3 regions of the Frigoribacterium sp. R86507 genome follow, and region 3 is predicted to be linked to each of the others. Evidence: predicted binding sites of a transcription regulator. Region 3 holds the regulator's gene; each other region holds the start of a gene.
What was found. Region 3 encodes HrcA, which represses chaperone genes, less so after heat shock. Its sites were predicted from a motif close to TTNGCACTCGNNNNNNNCGAGTGCNAA; they were not measured.
Positions count from the first base shown of each region.

Region 1: a site for HrcA is predicted at 4,089-4,115, ahead of groES (co-chaperone GroES). Genes of this name have one in related genera too.
Region 2: a site for HrcA is predicted at 3,724-3,750, ahead of groL (chaperonin GroEL). Genes of this name have one in related genera too.

Region 1 covers NZ_CP139002.1:806,706-812,819, reverse strand. Annotated here, with positions in the region: gene SJY14_RS04015 (ABC transporter ATP-binding protein) at 1-578, shown strand, start outside; gene SJY14_RS04010 (ABC transporter substrate-binding protein) at 1,045-2,367, opposite strand; gene rarD (EamA family transporter RarD) at 2,530-3,510, opposite strand; gene groES (co-chaperone GroES) at 3,707-4,003, opposite strand; gene SJY14_RS03995 (class I SAM-dependent methyltransferase) at 4,148-5,341, shown strand; gene SJY14_RS03990 (acyltransferase family protein) at 5,372-6,114, opposite strand, start outside.
Region 2 covers NZ_CP139002.1:1,018,008-1,024,121, reverse strand. Annotated here, with positions in the region: gene SJY14_RS04975 (cell wall metabolism sensor histidine kinase WalK) at 1-1,728, shown strand, start outside; gene groL (chaperonin GroEL) at 2,063-3,682, opposite strand; gene SJY14_RS04965 (cold-shock protein) at 3,882-4,085, opposite strand; gene SJY14_RS04960 (LytR C-terminal domain-containing protein) at 4,392-4,964, opposite strand; gene SJY14_RS04955 (DUF3263 domain-containing protein) at 4,982-5,269, opposite strand; gene SJY14_RS04950 (DUF2332 family protein) at 5,409-6,114, opposite strand, start outside.
Region 3 covers NZ_CP139002.1:2,219,969-2,226,082, reverse strand. Annotated here, with positions in the region: gene lepA (translation elongation factor 4) at 1-497, shown strand, start outside; gene SJY14_RS10525 (DUF1990 family protein) at 503-1,276, shown strand; gene hemW (radical SAM family heme chaperone HemW) at 1,279-2,505, shown strand; gene SJY14_RS10515 (DUF4870 domain-containing protein) at 2,629-3,132, opposite strand; gene hrcA (heat-inducible transcriptional repressor HrcA) at 3,313-4,335, shown strand; gene dnaJ (molecular chaperone DnaJ) at 4,445-5,557, shown strand; gene SJY14_RS10500 (16S rRNA (uracil(1498)-N(3))-methyltransferase) at 5,560-6,114, shown strand, end outside.

The sequences.
Region 1 (6,114 bases), 1.4 Mb from region 3:
GCCAGGTCAAGATCCACTCGGGATCGGTCACCCTCGGCGGCACCGACATCACGAACCTCAAGGCCAACAAGCTGGTCGAGGCGGGCGTCGGCTTCGTCCCGCAGACCAACAACGTGTTCCCCTCGCTCACCATCGAGGAGAACCTGCAGATGGGCATGTTCCTGCGGCCCAAGAAGTTCGCCGAGCGCCTCGAGGTCATCTACGACCTCTTCCCGGTGCTCGCCGATCGTCGCGGCCAGCGTGCCGGATCGCTGTCGGGCGGCGAGCGCCAGTCGGTCGCCATGGCCCGGGCCCTGATGATGGACCCGAAGGTGCTGCTGCTCGACGAGCCGTCCGCCGGCCTGTCGCCCGTGCGCCAGGACGAGACGTTCATCCGCACCCGCCGCATCAACAAGGCCGGCGTCTCGGTGATCATGGTCGAACAGAACGCCCGCCGCTGCCTGCAGATCTGCGACCGCGGCTACGTCCTCGACCAGGGCCGCAACGCCTACTCGGGCACCGGCCGCGAGCTGGCCGACGACCCCAAGGTCATCGAGCTCTACCTCGGCACCCTCGCGAAGGACGTCGACGCGTCCTGACGCCCCCGGTGGCACCCTGAGGCCCCGATCACGCCCTGGCGTGGTCGGGGCCTCGTGCGTGCGCCCGGCGGGGCGTCGGGGCTGGGCGTCAGGGCGGGGCGCCGGGGCTGCGCACCGCGTGTCGTGCAGCGCACCCGGTCTCGACGCGGTGCGGTGCACGGAACGCGGTGCAGAGGGGAGCGCGGCCCCAAGGCCGGCGGGCCCGGGACGAGGAGGCGCGGTGCCGGGGCATGCCGTCTTGCACACCGCGTTTCGTGCAGCACACCGGGTCTCGACGCGGTGCGGTGCACGGAACGCGGCGCAGAGGGGAGCGCGGCCCCAAGGCCGGCGGGCCCGGGACGAGGAGGCGCGGTGTCGGAGGACGCGGACGTCGCGACCTGCCCGTGGTCCGGCTCCGCGCCTCCTGGGCACGCCGAAGGGCCCGGCACGATGACTCGTGCCGGGCCCCGGGTGGTGCGAGGTGCTGTTATTCGACCTTGCCCTCGATGCCGGTCTGGTAGACGGGCTTGTTGTCGGCGTCGAAGGTGTAGACGCCGATCGAGGCGGACGACGGGTCGTTGTTGTCGTTGAACGGTCCGATGCCCGAGGGGCCGGTGTAGTGGATGTCGTCACCGGCGTCCAGCGCGGTCTTGCAGTCCGCGTACGTGGTGCACTCGGTGCCGCCGTTCGCGCCGGAGACCGCGGCCATGTTGGCCTGGATCGTCCCGGCGTCGGTGCCGCCACCGGCCTGCGCCGCGAGAGCGGTCAGGATGACGGCGTCGTACGACTCGGCCGCGTACGAGAAGTCGGCCAGTTCGCCGCCCTCGCTCGCCTGGTAGCCGGCCACGAGCTTCGACTTGAAGTCGGCGCTGGCGTCGGCACCGGGGATCGTACCCTTGGCGCCCTCGAGGGTGCCGGGCTCGAAGTCGGCGCTGTAGTCGGCCGTGTTGCCGTCGGACATGTAGACCTTGCTCATGTCCCAGCCCTGGCTCTTCAGCTCGGGGACGATCGACTTGGTCTCGTCGAAGGCGAGGATGACGATCGCGTCGGGCTCGGCGGCGATGGCCGCGGACACCTCGGACGAGAACGTGGTCTGACCGGGGGGGAACTCCTCGCCCTTGCCGGTGCCGCCGTAGACGACGGTGCCGCCCGAGCTCTCGATCGACTTCTGCGTCGAGTCGCGGAGACCCGTGCCGTAGGTGTCGTTGAAGACGAGGAACGCGACGTTGGCGTTGCCGTCGGCCGTGATCTGCTGGCCGAGTGCCGAACCCTGGACCGAGTCCGGCGGAGCGGTCCGGTAGTAGTACGACGAGTAGCCGCTGAGCGAGCTCGCCGTGTTGGCCGGCGAGATCTCGATGATGCAGTTGCTGGTGAGCTGGTCGACCACGTTGAGCGTGACGCTCGACGATTCGGCACCGAGCACGACGGGCACCTTGGCGTCGATCAGCTCCGTCGCGGCGTTGCTCGACACGGTCATGTCGTTGCTGTCGCCCGAGTCGGTGCTGGTCGAGATCTCGGCGGGCTGGTCGAGAACGCCGCCCGCGGCGTTGATGTCGCTGATGGCCAGGTTCGCCCCCGCGATGGCGGGCGGGCCGAGGTAGGCCAGGGTTCCGGTCAGCGGCAGCATGGTGCCGATCGCGAAGGGATCGGTGCTGGGCGTACCGACCTCGCACTTGGCGGCGGGATCGGCCTTGGCCGACGACGACGACGACGCGTCGTCAGAGGGAGATGCCGTCGAACAGGCAGCGAGCAGCACGGAGGCTGCGCCGGCGAGAGCCAGTGCTCGGAGGGCGGTGCTGGATCGGATCATCCGTGGAACCCTTTCGTGGACAGCGGCAGTGCAGCCCGACCGGTGGCGGTCGAACCTGCCGCGATTGGTCCGAAACTAGGGGTCGAATGTTTCTGGCGTGTGTTCTCGACGTCAAAGTGACGTTTCGTTAGCCATTCGTGACTTTGCGAGGGATGGTCGCTTCTAGGCGGTCGGCGCCACCGCGAGCGGACGACGTGACCGCCGCCCCGCACGCACCATGTCGACGGTGAGCACGATCGAGGCGACCCAGACGATGGCGAAGCCGACCCATCGCGCCGTCGACATGTGCTCGCCGAGCACGACGACCCCGACCACGAACTGCAGCACGGGGGCGACGTACTGCGTCAGCCCCACGGTCGTCAGGGGCAGCCGACGCGTCGCCGAGGCGAAGAGCAGCAGCGGCACGGCCGTGATGACGCCCGTGCCGACCGTGGCGAGGGTGTGCCCGACGCTCACGGTGCCCAGCACGACGCCGCCCCCGAGGCCCGTCACGTGCAGCACGATCAGGGTGACGGCCGCGAAGGGTGCGATCCACAGCGTCTCGAGCGTGAGCCCGCCGACCGCGTCGACCCGACCACCGACCTGCTTCTTCACCAGGCCGTAGAGCCCGAACGAGAACGCGAGGACGAGCGAGATGAACGGCGGCCTGCCCGCCCCGATCGCGATCACGAGGACGGCGACGGCGCTCAGCCCGACGGCCACCCACTGGGTCGTGCGCAGACGCTCGCGCAGCACCACCACGCCGAGCAGGACCGTGACGATCGGGTTGATGAAGTAGCCGAGCGCCGCCTCGACCACGTGCCCGCTGAGCGTCGCCGAGATGAAGACCGTCCAGTTGACGACGATGAACGCCCCCGCCAGCCCCATGGTGCCCACCACGCGGGGCTGACGCAGCAGGGCCAGGAACGACCGCAGCGCCCCCGTCACGACGAGCAGCACCGCACAGAAGACGAGCGAGAACAGCACCCGCCAGGCGACGATCTCGAACGGGCCGGCCGGGGCCAGCAGCAGGAAGTAGACCGGCAGCACGCCCCAGAGCCCGTAGGCCCCCAGGGCGTAGGCCAGACCCGCCCCGCCGGCCCCGGCGACGCCGAGCCCCGAGGTCGGGGCGGAGGGGGACGAGGAGGCGCGGGTCGAGGTCACCAGGAGACTCTAGGTGGCTGCGCCCACCACCGGAACGGCCACTCCTGCCACCGTGGATCGATCGACGGACGATCACGCCTGGGGACGAGCGGACGCTCGCGGCCACGTCGCCGACACGACGAAGGCCCCTGCCGGAGCAGGGGCCTTCGGGACGGCGACCGGGGTCGCGGAGCACGGCCGGAGCCGTGCCGAGGTGCTAGCGGACGATGACCGCCAGGACGTCGCGAGCCGAGAGCACGAGCAGGTCTTCTCCGCCGTACTTCACCTCGGTTCCGCCGTACTTGCTGTAGATGACCTTGTCGCCGGTGGCGACGTCGAGCGGCACGCGGTTGCCGTTGTCGTCGATGCGGCCCGGGCCGACCGCCACCACTTCACCCTCTTGGGGCTTCTCTTTGGCGGTGTCGGGGATCACGAGACCCGAAGCAGTGGTCTGCTCGGCTTCGACCTGACGAATGACGATGCGATCTTCGAGCGGCTTGATGCTGACCGACACGGGTGACCTCTTCTTTCTCGGTGCTACGAAAACATGGGGGCTGGCACTTGCCGGGGGCGAGTGCCAGAACAACTGTAGGACGAGACTGGCACTCGGTCAATCCGAGTGCCAACGCGTCGGCCCGCGTGCGTCACACTGGACGACATGGATTCCTCCGAGCTGCTCGAAGTCCTCTCGCCCGAGGGGCTGCGGCTGCTCGACTCGCTGCCGACGGGCGGCGCCTCCGGCGACGACGTCGTCGGCACGGTGGCCGCGTTGCGCAAGCAGGGCCACTCCCCCGCCCTCGTGTCGGCGGTGCTCACCCAGGCCCGGCTCCGTGGCCGCGCGGTGGCCAAGTTCGGCGAGTTCGCGAGCCGCATGCTGTTCACCGAGGCGGGCCTCGAACAGGCCACGCGCCTCCCGGTCGCCGCGCGCCATGCCGGACGCTACGCCGCGGCGGGCATCGGCAGCGTGGCCGACCTCGGCTGCGGCATCGGTGGCGACGCCCTGGCGTTCGCCGCGCTCGACCTCGACGTGCTCGCCGTCGACCGCGACGAGGTCACCGCGGCCGTCGCCTCGTACAACCTCGCGCCGTGGCCGTCGTCGCGGGTCGAGCAGGGGGACGCCGCGACCACCGACCTCGGGGGCGTCGAGGGCGTCTTCCTCGACCCGGCGCGACGGACGGCCGGCCACGCCGCCACCAAGCGCCTCGCCGACCCGGCCGACTGGTCCCCCGGCCTCGACGTCGCCTTCGGCTTCGCCGACCGCCTGCCCACCGGCGTGAAGCTCGGCCCGGGCGTCGACCGCGAGCTGCTGCCGGCCGACGCCGAGTGCCAGTGGATCTCGGTCGACCGCGACGTGGTCGAGGTGGGCGTGTGGTTCGGTCCGCTCGCGCGGCCGGGAGTGGGCCGGTCCGCACTGGTGGTCAGCGCCTCCGGGGCGTCCGAGCTGACGGCCGCCGCCGACTCGGACGACGTGGACCCGGGCGACCTCGGCGAGTACCTCTACGAGCCCGACGGTGCCGTCATCCGGGCGCGCCTGATCGGCGACCTGGCCCGGTCGATCGACGCCCGCATGATCAGTCGCGACATCGCCTGGCTGACGACGGAGGCGCGGGTCGACACCCCCTTCGCGCAGGGTTTCCGCGTGCTCGAGACCTTCCCGCTCGACGAGCGGACGCTGAAGCGCGAGCTGCGGGCGCGGGGCATCGGCCGCCTCGAGATCAAGAAGCGCGGGGTCGACGTCGATCCCGCGACGTTCCGCAAACGACTCTCGTTGCAGGGCACCGGATCGGCGACCCTCGTGCTGACCCGGGTCGCGGGGCGGCACACGGCCCTGCTCTGCGAGCGCCTGGTCTGACGCCGGGCGGGTCGGTGAGGCTGACTGCGGTCAGGCGACCGTCGCGACGGGATCGGTGGGGCCGACGGCCGGTCGGCGTCTCTTGAACTTCATCGTCGGCCGTTCGACGAGGTGCCAGCTGAGGGTGGCCACGGCGAAGGTGGCCGCCAGCGACACCAGGGCGAAGAGCGGAACGCCCCATGCCGCCGCCCCCGCCGTCGCGAGCAGCTGCTGGAGCGGGAAACCGTAGATGTAGGTGCCGTACGAGATGTCTGTGCGGATCGACGCCCTCGGGTGTGTGACGAGCGCGCCGACGCCGAGCGCGAGGTATGCGAGCGGGAGCGCGGCCACCAGGCCGTAGTCGGGCAGGGCCGACGAGGCCAGCACGATCACGGCGGCCAGGACGAGCAGCCAGGGCCGGACCGGGATGCTGTTCCGCCAGCGGTAGACCAGGGCCCCCGCGACGAAGACGATGCCGAAGCGCGACCCGTTGGTCAGGTACCAGTTGTGGATGCCGCCGTACGTGCTCGCCGCCACGCCCACGGTGCAGAGGACGTAGGCGGCGGGAAGGGCCCAGCGCGAGCGCAGGAGGCCGACGACACCGAGCAGGAGGACGCCGAGGTAGCAGGCGAACTCCCAGCCGAGGGTCCAGAGGGAACCGTTCCAGGCCCCTTCGACCGGCGTGCCGAGGGGCGTGCCCGCGATGTCGTACTGCCACACGCGCAGGAGGCCGTTGCGGACGACGTACGAGACGGCGTCGCCCACGAAACCGTCCGGCGCGGGGACACCGCGGA
Region 2 (6,114 bases), 1.2 Mb from region 3:
ATCTCCATCCGCACCAAGATCACCGGCATCACGGTGACCCTGGTCACCCTCGGCCTCGTCGTCGCCGGCCTCGGCACGATGACCGTCCTCAGCACCTACCTGATGGGGCAGGTCGACACATCCCTGCGGAACTCGGCGACCAACTTCACCAGCGCCTCGTTCGACCAGGCGGACTCCCGATCGTGCACCGTGAACTTCGCCGGCTTGACCAGCAGCTACGTCGCGATCCTCGACGACGAGGGCGACCTCATCTGCGACACCCGCTCACAGCTGTCGAGTGCCACCGACGCCCCCGACCTCTCCGGCGTCGGTGTCGCCGGCGCTCCCCTCGACGAGGCCTTCAACCGGTACAACGCGACCCGTGACAACGAGTGGCGCCTCTTCGCGCACGCGGCCAACCTGCGCTCGACCGACGCCCAGGGCGGCGTGACGACCGTGCCGGCCGTCATCGTGGCCGGCACGAACCTGGCGGGCACGAACGCCACCATCGGGCGCTTCGGCGGAATCTTCCTGGGGTTCGGTCTCTCGGTCGTCGTGCTCGGCGCCGCCCTCACCCGCCTGCTCGTCACGTCGACCTTCGCACCGCTGCGCGACGTCGAGGCCACCGCGGCCCGCTTCGCCGACGGCGACTTCACCCAACGACTCGACTCGACCACCCCGAACACCGAGGTGGGACGACTGAACCGGTCCCTGAACACGATGCTCAACCGCATCGACAGCGCCTTCGACGACCGCGCCAGGACGATCGACCAGATGCGCCGTTTCGTCGGCGACGCGAGCCACGAACTCCGGACGCCGCTCGTCTCGCTCCGCGGCTACGCCGAGCTGTACCGCATGGGTGCGCTGACCAAGCCCGAGGACGTCGCCCAGGCCATGGACCGCATCGAGAAGGAGGCCATCCGCATGGGCGTACTGGTGCAGGACCTCCTCGCCCTCGCCCGTCTCGACGAGTCCAAGCCGCTCGAGCTCGGTCCCGTCGACCTCGTGCAGCTGGCCCGCGACTCGGCCCTCGACACCATGGCGTCCAACCCCGATCGAGACATCGACGTGATCGTGCTCGAGCCCGTCCTCGCCTCGGCGCAGGCTCCGACCGACGGCGACGAGACACCGGCCGACGGACGCTCCCCCGAGACCGCGCCACCGGCCGCGAGCACCCCGGCCACAGGCACCTCGCCCACGGATGCCTCGCCCGGCGCGACGGGTGCGATCTCGTTCGCGGGTGCGACCCTCGCCCGCCTCCGCAGCCTGAGGGCGAGGGCCGTCCGCAACGGCGACACGGCCACCGCCGCCCAGCTCCAGGACGAGGTGCAGAAGTTCGAGGCCCCGGCCATCGTGCACGGCGAAGAGAACAAGATCCGCCAGGTCATCACCAACCTCATGGGCAACGCCATGCGGTTCACCGAGCCGGACAGCCCGATCGAGCTCGTGGTGCAGTCCGACCCCGGGCGCGGAGTGGCCACCGTCGCCATCGTCGACCACGGCGAGGGCATCCCGCCGCAGATCCGCGAGAAGATCTTCCAGCGCTTCTGGCGTGCCGACTCGTCGCGCACCCGCGACACGGGCGGCAGCGGCCTCGGCCTCGCTATCGTGTCGGGCATCGTCGCGGCCCACGGCGGCTCGGTGGACGTCGACGACACCCCCGGGGGTGGAGCCACGTTCCGCGTCGCCCTGCCGCTGATGCCCGCCGACGCGGTCACCGCGGCCGAGCCCGCCGCCGCGACCGCCTAGCCGGGCCGACCCCGGCCCGCGGCCCGCGCCCGCCGCCGCGCGCCCTGCGCCCCGCGCCCCGCGCACCCCGCACCGCGCCCCGCACCACGCACCACGCACCACGCACCACGCACCACGCACCACGCACCACGCACCACGACGCCAGGAAGTGGACACCGCACCACGTTTTCTCGTGGCGTCGTGCCCACTTCCTGGCGTCGTGCGCATTTCGTGGCGTCGTCCGGAGCCGGCCGGACTGCGGGACACGTCCCTCCCCCGGCAACGCCGAAGGGCGGCTCCCCCGGAGGGGAACCGCCCTTGAGCGTGTGCGCGGTGTGAGCCGCGCGGCTGCGGACTAGAAGTCCATGCCACCCGAGGGGTCGCCGGCCGGGGCCGGGTTCTTCTCGGGCTTGTCGGCGACGACGGCCTCGGTCGTGAGGAACAGACCGGCGATCGACGCGGCGTTCTGCAGAGCCGAACGCGTGACCTTGGCGGGGTCGATGATGCCGGCGGCCAGCATGTCGACGTACTCGCCGGTCGCGGCGTTGAGGCCCCAACCGATGTCGAGCCCGCGGACCTTGTCGGCCACGACGCCGGGCTCCATGCCGGCGTTGAAGGCGATCTGCTTCAGGGGAGCGTCGATCGCGACGCGGACGATGTTCGCACCCGTCGCCTCGTCGCCCTCGAGCTGCAGGTTCGCCAGAGCGGTCTTGCCGGCCTGGATGAGGGCGACGCCACCACCGGCGACGATGCCCTCTTCGACGGCGGCCTTCGCGTTGCGCACGGCGTCCTCGATGCGGTGCTTGCGCTCTTTCAGCTCGACCTCGGTCGCGGCACCCGCCTTGATGACGGCGACGCCACCGGCGAGCTTCGCGAGACGCTCCTGGAGCTTCTCGCGGTCGTAGTCGCTGTCGGTCGCCTCGATCTCGCTGCGGATCTGACGGACGCGGCCGGCGATCTGCTCGTCGTCACCGGCACCCTCGACGATGGTCGTCTCGTCCTTGGTGATGATGACCTTGCGGGCACGACCGAGCAGGTCGAGCGTCGCGTTCTCGAGCTTGAGACCGACCTCTTCGGCGATGACCTGACCACCGGTGAGGATCGCGATGTCCTGCAGCTGCGCCTTGCGACGGTCGCCGAAGCCGGGGGCCTTGACGGCGACCGACTTGAAGATGCCGCGGATCTTGTTCACGACGAGCGTGGCCAGGGCCTCGCCGTCGACGTCTTCCGCGATGATGAGCAGCTGCTTGCCCGACTGGATGACCTTGTCGACGATCGGCAGCAGGTCTTTGATGTTCGAGATCTTCGAGTTGACGATGAGCACGTAGGCGTCTTCGAAGACGGCCTCCTGGCGCTCGGGGTCGGTGACGAAGTACTGCGACAGGTAGCCCTTGTCGAAGCGCATGCCCTCGGTGAGCTCGAGCTCGGTGCCGAAGGTGTTGCTCTCTTCGACGGTGACGACGCCCTCTTTGCCGACCTTGTCGATCGCTTCGGCGATGAGTGCACCGATGGTGGGGTCGGCGGCCGAGATCGAGGCCGTGGCAGCGATCTGCTCTTTGGTCTCGATGTCCTTCGCGTCGGCGAGCAGCTGGTCGGAGACGGCCTGGGCGGCCTTCTCGATGCCGCGTTTCAGCGAGATGGGGTCGGCACCGGCCGCGACGTTGCGCAGACCTTCGCGGACGAGGGCCTGGGCCAGCACCGTCGCGGTGGTCGTGCCGTCACCGGCGACGTCGTCGGTCTTCTTCGCGACCTCTTTGACGAGCTCGGCACCGATCTTCTCGAAGGGGTCGTCGAGCTCGATCTCTTTGGCGATGGAGACGCCGTCGTTCGTGATGGTGGGGGCGCCCCACTTCTTTTCGAGCACGACGTTGCGACCACGCGGGCCGAGCGTGACCTTCACCGCGTCGGCCAGGATGTTCAGGCCACGCTCGAGGCCACGACGGGCCTCTTCGTCAAAAGCAATGATCTTAGCCATGTGTGTTTTTCGTCCCTCCCGGACGTCATGAAGCAGAAGCATTGGCACTCACGTGTCGCGAGTGCCAGCAACGATTCTGGCACTCGCCCGATGAGAGTGCAAGTGACGCGGCAGGGCCCGGACGCACGAGCACGCCGCCACGGCGGACCGTGACGGCGTGCGGCGAGGGAGTGGGTGCGTCGAGGCGCACCGACGGGCCTCAGGCGAGCCGGACGGACTCCGCCTGCGGCCCCTTGTCGCCCGTGCCGACCTCGAACACGACGGCCTGGCCCTCTTCGAGGACCTTGTACCCGCTCATGTCGATCGCGGAGTAGTGCACGAAGACGTCCTGGCCGTCTCCCTCGACGGTGATGAAGCCGAAGCCCTTCTCCGCGTTGAACCATTTCACGGTCCCGTTTGCCATGGTGTCGCTCCCCTTGCTGTGGTGGTACGGCGCGTGCGGTGCTGCAGAGCCGGGTCGTCGACGCAGTCATCTGCGAGCCCGGACGGGACAGCCTCACTCGTGCAGAACACCAGGTCGGCGAGCCGTGGGGGGCGACCAATTCCAGATGCTAGCCACGGGAAAAGCGGAAGAACACACCTCGAACGAGAAACACCCGCTGAAAACGAGGATTTCACCGGTAATTAAACGCGGGCGTAACACGGGAGGCGCGGTGAGGGCCCGACGGGACCCGCGCCTCCTCGGATCGGGCCGGCGGGGAGGGCCCTGTCAGGCGCTGTAGTCGGCCCCGAGGACGATCGTGACGGCGGCACCCGGGAAGGCGTCGCTCGCCTCGACGTCGGTGATGCCGAGCTGCTGGGCGAGCCCGAGCGCCGCGGCCTCGTCGTCGGCCGCCGAGTAGTAGACGGTGGACGTCGCGACGCGCTCGCTGGCGTTGCCCTGGGTGCCGACGACCCAGCCGGCGGTCTCGAGCCGCTCGGAGGCCGAACCGGCGAGCCCGGCGGTGGCCGTGCCGTTCAGGACGGTGATGGTGGTGACCGAGGGGTCGACCTGCGAGGGGTCCGTCAGCGGGGCCACAGTCGGCGTGGCCGTCGGGGTCGCCGTCTCGGTGTCGGGCGCCTCGGCTTCGGCGGTGCTCGACGACGACGGGTTGACGAACTGGAAGCTGTTGTTCGCGACCCCGAGGTAGACGACGCCGGCACCGACGAGCACGCCGACGGCGAGGGCCGCCCAGGCGAAGCCGATCCAGCCGCTGCCGGGGCGCTTCTCGGCCCGGTGGGCCCCGACACGGTCGAGGTCGGCGGGGACGTCGTCGAACCGGTCTCGGTCGAATTTCGGCATGCGTGGTCTCTCGTGGGTCAGCGGGTCGGACCGAACGAACGAGTCGATCGGGCGTCGCGGCGGGCGACTCGCAGGCGCTGCAGGCGGCCGACGAGCATGGGTGCGTACGCCAGTGCAGCGGGTCGGTCTATGAGCGAGTTGAGCAACTGCTGGTAACGGACGACCCCGAGGCCGAACTCGCGACGGATCGCGGCCTCCCGGGCGCCGGCCGAGGCGGGGGCACGCTGCTCGAAGTCGAGGACGGCGCGGTCGCGTTCGGACAGCACGCTCGAGCGCACGTCGTCACCTGTCGCGTCCTCGTCCATCGTGGCGGCCCTCCCCTGGGTTCCGGGTCATCCTATGGGCGGCGCCCCGACCGATCGCGGAGGCCGAGGGCGTGGTCCGACAACGCGCCCACCCGCCCGGGGCACCGCCGGTCGCCCGGTGCGGGGAGCCGACTCGCGGTCAGGCCCTGAGGTGCAGCCGCGTGCCGTGGGCGTCCCCCACGCCCAGCACCCGGCCGTCGAGGGCGAGGGCCGCGAACGCGTCGTCGGGAGACACCCCGGGTGGCACCTCGGCGACCACGTCCGTCAGCAGGTCGCGCCGCTCGTACGAGATCCACCGCGCACCCAGCCGGCCGACCTCGTCGACGAAGGCCTGGCGCCGCCGACCCGGCAGGTAGACGAGCGTGCCCGTCGAGACGACGACCGGCGTGGCGCCCGTCGGGGCCTCGTCCACGACGGCGGCGAGACCGTCGACGGCGTCCGCCGCGACGAGCCGAGGAGGCGCGGTGCGGGCGAGCGCGACGGCCCGCCGTAGCAGGTCCCGCCGGTCACCTCGCTCGGGCGGCAGTAGGGTCTCGAGCCAGGCCACCTGCTCGGGGTCGAGGACGTCGACGGGGTCGAGGTCGATGCCCGCCCGCCAGACGACCTCGGGCAGCCGTCCCGTCGGCAGCTCGGCCCGAAACCGGGTCACCCCCTCGACGACGATGTCGATCCCGAGCTGCACCGTGCTCGACGTGTCACCCCAGGTCCGGTCGCCCGATCGGTAGCCGTAGCGGTCGACACCGAGGCAGAGGCCGGCCGAGGCGCCGACCTCGATGAGGGCGATCGGGCCCGGCACGCGGTCCAGCGCGATCGACAGCGGGGCGCAGCGGCGCACGTCGTTGGTC
Region 3 (6,114 bases):
GGGTCGAGATTCGCTACGCGATGCCCCTCGGCGAGATCGTGTTCGACTTCTTCGACAGCCTCAAGTCGAAGACCGCGGGCTACGCCAGCCTCGACTACGAACCCATCGGCGACCAAGAGGCCGACCTGGTCAAGGTCGACATCCTGCTGCAGGGCGAACAGGTCGACGCGTTCAGCGCGATCGTGCACCGCGACAAGGCCTACGCCTACGGGGTCCTCATGACGGGCCGGCTGCGCGAGCTCATCCCGAGGCAGCAGTTCGAGGTGCCCATCCAGGCCGCCATCGGTGCCCGGATCATCGCCCGCGAGAGCATCCGCGCCATGCGCAAGGACGTCCTGGCCAAGTGCTACGGCGGCGACATCTCGCGCAAGCGCAAGCTGCTCGAGAAGCAGAAAGAGGGCAAGAAGCGCATGAAGACCATCGGTCGGGTCGACGTGCCCCAAGAGGCCTTCATCGCCGCCCTCAGCGGCGACGTCGAGAAGAAAGACAAGAAGTAGGGCGCATGCGTCGAGCCACCCACACCGAGACCCGCACGACCTACGGCGAGGTCGGGGCGACGCAGGCCCCCGACCTCATGCAGTACCCGCCGAAGGGCTTCAAGCCGGCCGAGTACCGGGCCCGCGTCGGCCACGGCGACGCCCGCTTCGCCGCGGCCTGGATCGCCACGATGACCTGGCAGATCCAAGAGCGCAGCGGCATCCGCGTCCGGGTCGACAGCGTGCCGCCGGCCGACGAGAGCGAGTACACGCCCGTCCAGTTCGACGAGCACGGGCAACCGGTCGACGCGGCCGAATGGGCGACCGCGCGCGACGAGTCGCGGTACTCGCCCGACGGCACGCCCTTCCTCACGGCGGGCACGACGGCCACGCTCAGCATCGAGGCCTACGGGCGCACGGTCGAGGCGCCGGTCCGCGTCGTCTACGTCATCGACGAACCGAAGCGCAAGGGCTTCGCGTACGGAACCCTCGACGGCCACCCCGAGAGCGGCGAAGAGTCCTGGATCGTCGACCAGACCGACGACGGTTCGGTCTGGCTGTCCATCCGGTCGTTCTCGAAGCCGTCGAGCGCGAAGTGGCGCCTCGTGGCCCCCTTCCTGCGGCGCACGCAGGCGCAGTACACGAAGCGATACCTGCGGGCCCTGAGCCTCAACGACAAGGGCGAGCAGACCGACGAGGTCGTCGTCGTCGAGGACACCGAGGCCGGGGTCGGCGATCCTCGCGGTGACGACCGGCCCCCGACCGGCCCGCGCGGCGACGCCTCGGGAACCGGCGCCTGACGGTGCCCGGAGCCCTTCCCCTCGGCGATCCCGCCCCCGTCGACGGTCGTCTGCCCGAGACCGTCGCGGTCGGCGCGCACGACCGCAACTTCGGGGTCTACCTGCACGTCCCGTTCTGCCGCGTGCGCTGCGGGTACTGCGACTTCAACACGTACACGGGCGACGAACTGCGGGGCGCACGCCGGGACGACTACGCCGGGCAGGCCGTCGCCGAGATCGAGCTCGGGGGACGGGTGCTGCGCGAGGCGGGGCTGCCGCCGCGCCGCGCCTCCTCGGTGTTCTTCGGCGGGGGCACCCCGACGATGCTGCCCTCGGGCGACCTCACGTCGATGTTGCACGCCATGGTCGACACCTGGGGTCTCGAGCCGGGCGCCGAGGTGACGACCGAGGCGAACCCCGACTCGGTCGACGCCGCGTACCTGCAGCAGCTCGCCGACGCCGGGTTCACGCGCGTCAGCTTCGGCATGCAGTCGGCCGTGCCGAGCGTGCTCGCCACCCTCGAGCGCACGCACGATCCCGAGCGCATCCCGTTCGTCGTCCGATGGGCGCGCGACGCCGGGCTCGACGTCAGCCTCGACCTCATCTACGGCACGCCCGGCGAGACCCTCGACGACTGGCGGCGATCGCTCGACGTCGCCCTCGAGCAGCAGCCCGACCACCTCTCGGCCTACTCGCTGATCGTCGAGGACGGCACGAAGCTCGCCCGCCAGATCAAGCGCGGCGAGGTCCCGATGCCCGACGACGACACGGCGGCCGACATGTACGAGATCGCGGACGACCGGCTCGCCGCGGCGGGGTACGACTGGTACGAGGTCAGCAACTGGTCCCGGGGTGTCGAACACCGCTCCCGCCACAACCTGGCCTACTGGCAGGGCCACGACTGGTGGGGTGTCGGCCCGGGCGCCCACAGCCACGTCGGCGGCGTCCGCTGGTGGAACGTCAAGCACCCGGCCGCCTACCAGCAGCGCATGGCCGCGGGTGAGTCACCGGCCGCCGGGCGCGAGACCCTCGACGACGAGACCCGTCGGGTCGAGCGCGTCCTGCTCGGGGTACGCATCCGCGAGGGGCTGCCCACCACCGAGCTCGACGACGACGGGCGCCAGGCGGTCGCCGGCCTCATCGCCGACGGCTGGGTCGAGGGGCGCCCGGCCCTGCAGGGTCGCGTGGTGCTCACCCGCGAGGGTCGCCTGATGGCCGACGCCGTCGTGCGACGCCTGCTGCCCGACTGACCGCGCGCCCTCGTCCTGCGCTTCGCGCACGGCGGACCGAGGAGGCGCGGGCCGGGAACGCAGGAGGCGCGGCTCCCGGGGGAGTCGCGCCTCGCGTCGTGCCCGTCCGGGCCGGTCGACCGTCTACTTGATGAACTCGATGGTCAGCGGGTACTTGTACCACTGGCCCTTGTTGGCCGCGACGGCGGCGATGATCGAGAAGATGATGACGAGGATGCCGGCGACGAGTGCCAGCACGCCTCCGATGACGATGACCGACAGGATCGCCGAGATCACGTAGACGATGGCCATGGTGATCTGGAAGTTCAGCGCCGTCTTGGTGTGCTCCCGGATGAACGGGCCGCGGTCCTTCAACACGAGGTAGCCGACGAGAGCCGGGACGAACGCGAAGATGATGCCGCCGAGGTGGATGAGCGTGGCCCAGAGCTTCTCGTCCTCGGGGCGCATCGCCTGCACGGGCTGCGGCTGGTAGCCGGGCTGCTGGCCGTAGCCGGCGCCGGGCTGCTGGCCCTGACCGTAGGGCTGACCGGGCTGCTGGCCCTGGCCGTAGGGCTGGCCGGGCTGCCCGTTCTGGCCGGGTCGACCGTTCTGCGGGCCGTTCGGCTGGGCGGGAGGGGTCTCGGTCATGGCTGCACCTGTTCGTGAGTGTCCTGCGGATGTCCCCGCCACCCTAGGGCAGCCGGGCGCGGCGCGAGTAGGCCTCGCGACGGAGGTGTCGTACGATTGGCAGTCCGGCACGTCGAGTGCCAGGCCCGGTCGCCCGGCGTGCGGACGACCCGGGGGGCGTCGAGCGAAGAGAGGTGCGACATGGTCTCCGAACGCGGTCTCGAAGTGCTGCGCGTCATCGTGCACGACTACGTCGCGTCCCGCGAGCCGGTGGGGTCGAAGTCCATCGTCGAGCGACACCAGTTCGGCGTCTCGGCGGCGACGATCCGCAACGACATGGCGCTGCTCGAAGAAGAAGAGCTCATCGCGGCCCCGCACACCTCGTCGGGTCGCGTGCCGACCGACAAGGGCTACCGGCTCTTCGTCAACCAGCTCGCCGACCTGCGACCGCTCAGCGCCGCCCAGCGTCAGGCCATCGAGACCTTCCTCGGCGACTCCACCGACCTCGACGAGGTGCTGGGGCGGACGGTCCGACTGCTGTCGCAGCTCACCAACCAGGTGGCGCTGGTGCAGTACCCCACCTTCTCCCGGGCCCGCGTGCGTCACGTCGAGCTGGTTAGCCTGGGCGACGACCGCGTCATGACGGTGCTCATCACCGACAGCGGCCAGGTCGAACAGCGGGTCGTCGACATCCGCACCGCCGTCGACGAGTCCTTCCTGTCCGAGTTGCGGGCCGCCATCAACGCCGCGGTCGGCGGACGGCCCCTGGGCGAGGCCTCCACGGCCCTCACCGACCTGCCGACGCGCTTCCGCCCCGACCTCGCGGCGATCGTCGGCGTCGTCGTCGCGAGCCTCACCGAGCAGATCGCCGCCGGACGCCAGGACCGCCTGGTCATGGCCGGCGCGGCGAACCTGGTGCGCACGGGCGACGACTTCAGCGGCGACCTCTTCCCGGTGCTCGAGGCGATCGAAGAGCAGGTCGCCCTGCTGCGGTTGTTCGGCGAGATGCAACTCGACGCCGTCGACGTGGCCGCGAGCATCGGGCGCGAGAACGCCTCGTTCGGGTTGTCGCAGGCGTCGGTCCTGGCTAGCGGGTACTCGACGCAGGGCAGCGAGATCGCGAGGCTCGGCGTCCTCGGGCCCATGCGCATGGACTACTCGACCAACATGGCGGCCGTGCGTGCCGTCGCCCGCTACCTGTCGTCGCTGCTCGCCGAGCGGTAGCCGACCCCGACGGCCCCGGCCGTCCCACGACCCCCATCCCCGTCCCGGTCCGCCGGGCCCGGCCCCGCCGGGAAGACCACCACACCACACCAGAGGCAGACGAGAACCAGTGGCAGATCATTACGACGTCCTCGGAGTCGACCGTCAGGCGACCCCGGAAGAGATCAAGAAGGCGTACCGCAAGCTCGCCCGCGAGCTGCACCCCGACGTCAACCCCAGCCCCGACGCGTCCGAACGCTTCAAGGACGTCACGCACGCCTACGACGTGCTCAGCGACCCGCAGCAGCGTGAACGCTACGACCTCGGCCCGCAGCCCGGTTTCGGCGGCGGGGGAGGCGGGGCCGCCGGCTTCGGCGACATCTTCGACGCGTTCTTCGGCGGCGGCGGCCAGGGTCAGCGCCAGGGCCCGCGGTCCCGACGCGAGCGCGGGCAGGACGCCCTGCTGCGCCTCGAGGTCGACCTCGAGGACATCGTCTTCGGCACCCAGCGCGACATCGAAGTCGACACGGCCGTCCTCTGCGACACGTGCAGCGGCTCGTGCTGCGCGCCCGGCACCTCGCCGCAGACCTGCGACATCTGCGGTGGTTCCGGACAGATCCAGCGCACCGTGCGCTCCCTGCTCGGCAACGTCATGACGTCGAGCCCGTGCGGCACCTGCCGGGGCTACGGCACCGTCATCCCGAACCCCTGCCCGACCTGTCAGGGGCAGGGCCGCGTGCGGGCCCGTCGCTCGATCCCGATCGACATCCCCGCGGGCGTCGACACGGGCCTCAGGCTCCAGCTGCCCGGTCAGGGCGAGGTCGGCCAGGCCGGCGGCCCGAACGGCGACCTCTATCTCGAGGTCAAGGTGCGCCACCACGACACCTACAGCCGCAACGGCGACGACCTGCTGGCGACGCTCGAGGTGCAGATGGCCGACGCCATCCTCGGCACGTCGACGACGCTCACCGGGCTCGACGGCGAGATCGAGGTCGAGATCAGGCCCGGCACCCAGAGCGCCGACATCATCACCGTGAAGGACCGCGGGATCACGCGTCTGCGCGGAACGGGTCGCGGCGACCTCAAGATCGGCGTCCAGGTGGTCACCCCGACCAAGCTGAGCCACAAAGAGCGCGAGCTGATCGAGAAGTTCGCCTCCGGCAGGCGCTCCCCGGCTCCCGAGCTGTCGCACTTCCAGCAAGGCCTGTTCGGCAAGTTGCGCGACCGCTTCCTGAACTTCTGATCGTGGCGCACTTCTACCTGGTCGACGACCTGGTCGCCGCCGAGGTCGGTTCGAGCGTCGAGCTGACCGGTTCCGAGGCGCGGCACGCGGTCACGGTCAGCCGCGTGCGGGTGGGCGAGGCGCTCACCCTCGGCAACGGTCGGGGCTTGGTCGTCCAGGGCGAGGTGACCGAGGCGGCTCCCGAGCGCTTGGTGCTGCTCGCGACGCGGGTGGTGCGGCACGAGCTGCCGACGACGCGGCTGGTCCTCGCCCAGGCCCTCGCCAAGGGCGACCGCGACGAGCTCGCGGTGCAGGCCGCGACCGAGCTCGGCGTCGACGAGATCGTGCCGTGGGCCGCGGCCCGCAGCATCTCCCGGTGGGAGGGCCCCAAGGTCGCCAAGGGGCTCACCCGCTGGTCGACGATCGTGCGCGAGGCGACCAAGCAGTCCATCCGTCCCTGGGCACCCGAGGTGTCCGGGCTCGCGACGACGCGGCAGCTGGCCGAGCGCGCCTCCCGCGATCTCGTGCTCGTGCTCGAGCCGTCGGCCGAGCAGGCGCTCACGGCGGTCGACCTGACC